DNA from 2 places in the Halanaerobium sp. genome. Region 1 is predicted to be linked to the other one. Evidence: riboswitches for the same ligand, from Rfam matches in the RefSeq annotation. Region 1 holds a riboswitch; the other holds the start of a gene.
The links. Region 1 has a riboswitch for molybdenum cofactor ahead of CI949_RS02870 (substrate-binding domain-containing protein). Riboswitches for the same ligand answer to the same signal wherever they lie in the genome.
Positions count from the first base shown of each region.

Region 2: linked by a shared signal. The riboswitch ahead of CI949_RS06035 (substrate-binding domain-containing protein) and the one ahead of CI949_RS02870 (substrate-binding domain-containing protein) in region 1 are both predicted to bind molybdenum cofactor.

Region 1 is NZ_QBLR01000013.1:17,588-20,804, reverse strand. It holds gene CI949_RS02880 (ABC transporter ATP-binding protein) at 1-70, opposite strand, end outside; gene CI949_RS02875 (ABC transporter permease) at 57-761, opposite strand; gene CI949_RS02870 (substrate-binding domain-containing protein) at 842-1,669, opposite strand; molybdenum cofactor riboswitch at 1,803-1,923, opposite strand; gene CI949_RS02865 (alpha-glucosidase) at 1,996-3,217, opposite strand, start outside.
Region 2 is NZ_QBLR01000036.1:10,518-13,734, reverse strand. It holds gene CI949_RS06040 (ABC transporter permease) at 1-647, opposite strand, end outside; gene CI949_RS06035 (substrate-binding domain-containing protein) at 727-1,554, opposite strand; molybdenum cofactor riboswitch at 1,688-1,808, opposite strand; gene CI949_RS06030 (alpha-glucosidase) at 1,891-3,217, opposite strand, start outside.

The DNA of each region.
Region 1 (3,217 bases):
TATCTAAAATAGTCTTATCCCTGCAGACCTTTTTAATCTTTTTAACTTCAATAATTTTATCTTCTGGCATAATTTTTTCCCTCCTGCAGAAAATAAGTAACAAAATTAATTAAAAATGAAAGTGATAAGAGAATAATTCCTAATGCCAGAGCAAAGGCAAAGCGGCCTTTATTTGTTTCCAGAGACATAGCAGTTGTTATAGTTCTGGTAACTCCTTTTATATTTCCACCCAGCATCATGGAAACTCCAATCTCTCCTAAAACTCTACCAAATCCAGCAATCACAGCACCAATAATTCCATATCTAGCTTCTAAAATTAAAAGCTTAAACTTCTGGCTGCGGCTGGCCCCCATTGAAGTTGCTGTTTTGTAAAGTTTTTCATCCATTGAAAATATAACATTTCTAATCAGAGCAGTTATTAAAGGTATGATCAGTATTACCTGCCCCATTATAATTCCAATTGGTGTAAAAAGCAGATCCAGTTCTCCTAAAACTCCTCTGCGTGATATAAGTGAGTAAACAAAAATACCGATCACAACTGTGGGCAAGCTGAGCAATGTGTTTAAAATAATATTAATAAATTTCTTGCTTTTAAATTTATTCCGGGCAATTAAAATTGCCAGTGGAATAGAAATAATTGAAGCTATTAAAGTTGATGAGATAGAAATTTTAAGTGAAGTTGTAACTACCTGGATAACTTCTGAATCAAGGTTGATTATTAGCTGTAGAGCTCTGATTATTGCATCAGTATAATAGTCCACATTTTTCCTCCTGAATATCAAAATTAGATTAGCCAGCTGCAGATTAGAACTGCAGCCAGCTGAGTTTTTTAAATTTATTTTTACTCTTCTAAATCCTCTGCTTTAATTGCAGAAGGGTAAAATAACTGTTCATCATACTGCATATAATTATCAATTATCTGCTGCCCCTGCTGAGAAGTTACATAGCCGGTAAAGGCCATTGCCAGCTGGTAGTTTACATGTGTATGATAGGCGGGATTAATTGGAATGATTCCATAAGGATTAAAGAGCTCAGGATCTCCACTATTTACAATTTCCAGTTCAATATCCCCACTGTAAGCTAAATATGTTCCTCTGTCAGCTAAAATGTATGCCTGACGCTCATTGGCCATATTAATACTGGGTCCCATTCCCTGACCGCTTTCTAAATACCAGCTGCCTTCTGGAGCTATCTCTGCACTATCCCAGATAGCTAGTTCTTTCTTATTAGTGCCTGAATCATCACCACGAGAAACAAATTCTGCTTCTTCCTCCTTAATCTTCTGAAAAGCCTCAACTGCAGTTTCTGTCTCTTTAATATCCGCTGGATCTGATGGTGGCCCTAAAATGACAAAGTCATTATACATTACGTCTCTTCTGTTAACTCCATAGCCGCTGGCTACAAATTCATCTTCTGCTTCTCGTGCATGGACAAAAATAATATCTGCATCCCCATTACGGCCGAGCTCTATAGCTGCACCGGTTCCAACTGCTACGACATCAACCCGCACATCAAATTTTTCTTCAAATGGTGGAATTAACTCATCCAGCAGACCTGAATTCTCGGTACTTGTTGTAGTGGCCATTGTTAAAACTTCCTGAGCAGCTGCAGCTGAGCTAAAAATCAGCATTAATATTAATAATGATAATAAAATTTTCTTAATTGACATAGTAATCCCCCTATTTTTGATTTAAATATATTTTTTTCTGGTTAAATCTAATCATAAGCTCGAAAAAAAATATGCTCAAAAAAATAACTCCCGGCAGCATTACCGGAAGTTTTAAGGCGGATTAAAATTAATGCAATCCAAATCGATCACTCCTTTCCATTCCGGGAGGCTCAAAGGTTTCCCTCTAAACCCTGTCGGTGTATTAAGCATAACTATTCGTCTTAGCCTAAATACACTCGGAGTTGTGCGACTATTCTTACATTAATGATATATCTATTTTATTTTAAAGTCAAGCAAAATTAACTTTGGTTTCCTTATTTTGTTTATTAATAGAGATATACTCTCGCTTCATAAGGTCTTAAACTGTCCTGAAGTTTAAAATCAGCTTCATTTTGATAATTATTTAAGATTAATTCTGCTTTTTCAACTTCTACTTCAGAACTCAAATCATAATCGACCTCATTTTCACTAAAGTTTAAGAGCACCAACAGGTTATTATCTTCACTCAGACGCTGATAGGCATAAATATCCTGATCTTCTTCAAGTAAAATATCATATTTGCCATAGGCAAAAACAGGATATTTTTTACGCAGAGCAATCATCTGCTTATAATATTCAAAAACTGAATCCTCAGATGCCAAATCTTCTTTTACATTGATCTCAGGATAGTTTTTGTTCATTTTCAACCACGGCTCAGCCTCAGAAAAACCAGCATATTTACTGCCATCCCAGTGCATCGGTGTGCGGGCATTATCTCTGGTTCGGTAATTAGCAATTTCTAAAATTTCTTCTTCACTCAACTCTCCCTTTTCCTGAACATCCTTAATATAACCACGAGTTTCAATATCATCAAAATCATCTAAGGATTCAAAACTAATATTTGTCATCCCAATTTCTTCACCCTGATAGATAAACGGAGTTCCTCTTAGGGTGTGCAGCATTGTTCCCAGAAGCTTAGCTGACTCTTTTCGATACTTGCCATCATCTCCATAACGAGAGACGATTCTGGGCTGATCATGGTTGCAGAAATAGAGACTGGTCCAGCCGTTATTTTCCTGCAGCTTATACTGCCACTCACTCATTAAATCCTTGAGCTCTTTTAGATCCCATTCAGTTATCTTCTCCCAGCCCTCTTTGCGGTCAAATTCAAGATGCTCAAAGGGAATTACCATTGAGAATTCTTTTCTTTCTTCTTTGACAAATTTTAGTGCTTCATCTTTATCCACAAAAGGAGTTTCACCCACTGTCATTGCATCATAATTATTATATGTTTCCTCGGCCATCTCCTGGATAAATTCATGCACTCGAGGACCATTGGCAAAATATTCGTGTCCTGCAAGTCCATCCTGCTCACCGTCAGGAAAACGCTGATCTTTAGAAATTAAATTAATTACATCAAGTCTAAAGCCATCTATACCCTTTTCAAGCCACCAGTTAATCATCTCATAAAGATCATTTCGGACTTCAGGATTCTCCCAGTTTAAATCTGGTTGTTTGGGTGAGAAAAGATGCAGATAATATTGATCAGTATTTTCATCATACTTCCAG
Region 2 (3,217 bases), on a different contig from region 1:
AATGAAAGAGATAAAAGAATGATTCCTAATGACAAAGCAAAGGCAAAGCGACCCTTGTTTGTTTCTAGCGACATAGCAGTAGTTATAGTTCTAGTAACACCTTTAATATTTCCACCCAACATCATAGATACTCCAATTTCTCCTAAAACTCTGCCAAATCCAGCAATTACAGCTCCAATAATTCCGTATCTAGCTTCTAAAATTAAAAGTTTAAATTTCTGACTGCGGCTGGCTCCCATTGAAGTTGCTGTTTTATATAATTTTTCATCCATTGAAAAGATAACATTTCGAACCAAAGCTGTTATTAAAGGGATAATTAAGATTACCTGTCCAATTATAATTCCAAGCGGGGTAAAGAGTAAATCAAATTCTCCCAAAACTCCCCTTCTGGAGATTAATGAATAAACAAAAATACCAACTACAACTGTCGGCAGACTGAGCATTGTATTTAAAATAATATTAATAAACTTTTTTGTCTTAAATTTATTCCTGGCAATTAAAATTGCAAGTGGAATAGAGATAATTGAAGCAATAAATGTTGATGAGATTGAAATTTTAAGTGAAGTTGTAACAACTTGTATAAGCTCTGAATCTAAAGTAAAAATTAACTGTAAGGCTCTCAGTATTGCACCAGTATAATAGTCCACATTTTTCCTCCTGATTGTAAATAGATTAAGCCAGCTGCATATATAAATATGCAGCCAGCTAAAATTTATTGAGTTGCTTTTATTCGACTAAATCTTCTGCATCAATTGCTGAAGTATAAAATAGTTGTTCCCCGTACTGCATATAGCTATTAATTATATTCTGGCCCTGCTGAGAAGTTAAATATCCAGTAAAGGCCATTGCAATTTGATAATTAACATGAGTATGATGAGCGGGATTAATAGGAATAATTCCATACGGATTAAAGAGTTCAGGATCTCCACTGTTTACTATTTCCAGCTCGATATCTCCACTGTAAGCTAAAAATGTGCCGCGGTCAGCTAAAATATAGGCCTGACGCTCATTCGCCATATTGATGCTGGGGCCCATTCCCTGGCCGCTTTCTAGATACCAGCTGCCATCAGGATTAATACCGGCATTATCCCAGATAGATAATTCTTTTTTATTTGTACCAGAATCATCACCTCGAGAAACAAATTCTGCTCCCTCAGCCTTAATTTTTTGGAAAGCCTCAACAGCAGTTTCTGTATCTCTAATTCCAGCTGGATCAGATGCTGGTCCTAAAATAACGAAATCATTATACATTACATCTCTTCTGTTAACTCCATAGCCATTAGCTACAAATTCGTCTTCTGCAGCTCGAGCATGAACAAAAATAATGTCAGCATCCCCATTACGGCCCAGCTCAATAGCTGCCCCTGTCCCTACTGCTACAACGTCTACTCTTACATCAAACTTCTCCTCAAAAGGCGGCAGCAGTTCTGCTAATAGGCCTGAATTTTCAGTGCTGGTTGTAGTAGCCATTGTTAATACTTCCTGAGCAGCTGCAGCTGTTGTAAAGATCAGCATAAAAATAAGTACGGTTAATAAAATTTTCTTAATTGACATAGTAATCCCCCATTTTTATTTGAATATATTTTGTCGGTACATATCTAATTATGTTCTCAACCTTTAAAATAGTAGTCAAAAAAATAACTTCCGGCTTTATAACCGGAAGTTTTAGGGCGGATTAAGACTAATATAATCCAATGTACTCACTCCTTTCCATTCCGGGAGGCTCAAAAGTTTCCTTTCAAACCCTATCGGTGCAATTAGCATAACTTTTCGTCTTAGCTTGATTACACTCGGAGTTGTGCGACTATTCGTACATTAATAATATATGCTTTTTATTTTAAAGTCAAGCACAAAAAGTTTTAATACCCTTAATTTGTTAATTAAATATTGTTAATACAGATAAACACGAGCTTCATAAGGTCTTAAGCGGTCTTCTAAGGTAAAGCTAACCTGCTCTTGATAATTATTTAATATCAACTCGGCAGATTCAATTTTTAGTTCTGAACTTAAATTATATTCAACGCTCTTTCCACTAAAGTTTAAAAGCACAAGCAGATTATTTTCTTCTCCTAACCTCCTATAAGCATAGATATTTTGATCTTTTTCTAACAAAATATCATATTTCCCATAGGCAAATACTGGATATTTTTTGCGAAGAGAAATCATTTTTTGATAATATTTAAAAATTGAATCCTCAGAAGCAATATCTTTTTCAACATTTATTTCGGAATAGCTTTTATTCATTTTCAACCAGGGCTCAACTTTAGAAAATCCGCCATATTCACTATCATCCCAATGCATGGGGGTTCGTGCATTATCTCTCGTTCGATAATTTGCAATCTTTAAAATCTCTGACTCACTTAGTTCTCCTTTTGCCTGAACTTCATTAATATAACCCCTAGTTTCAATATCATCAAAGTCATTTAAAGACTCAAAATTAATATTTGTCATCCCAATTTCTTCTCCTTGATAAATAAAAGGAGTTCCTCTTAATGTATGCAGCATAGTTCCCAGCATCTTGGCTGATTCTTTACGATACTTCCCATCATCACCATAGCGAGAAACAATCCTTGGCTGATCATGATTGCAAAAATACAAACTGGTCCACCCATTATTTTCCTGTAATTTATACTGCCAATCGCTCATCAGATCTTTTAATTCTTTTAATTCCCAATCTGTGATTTTTTCCCATTCTTCTTGATTATCTAATTCCACATGTTCAAAAGGAATAATCATCGAAAATTCTTGTCTCTCTTCTTTAACAAAATTTAATACCTCATCTTTATCTACAAAAGGAGTTTCACCTACAGTCATAACATCAAAATTATTATATGTCTTCTCGCCCATCTCTTGAATAAATTCATGAACGCGAGGACCATTTGCAAAATATTCATGTCCAGTAAGGCCAGTTTCTTCTCCATCAAGAAAGCGTTGATCTTTTGAAATTAAATTTATCACATCTAATCTAAAACCATCGATCCCTTTATCCAACCACCAATTAATTATATTGTAAAGTTCTTCTCTCACTTTGGGGTTTTCCCAGTTCAAATCTGGCTGTTTTTTTGAAAATAAATGCAGATAATATTGATCAGTTTTATCATCATATTGCCAGGCTGAACCGCCAAAAAATGATTTCCAGTTATTAGGTGGCCCACCATTTTTACCATCTTTCCAAATATAATAATCTCGATAGGGGTTATTCTTGCTTTTTCGTGAC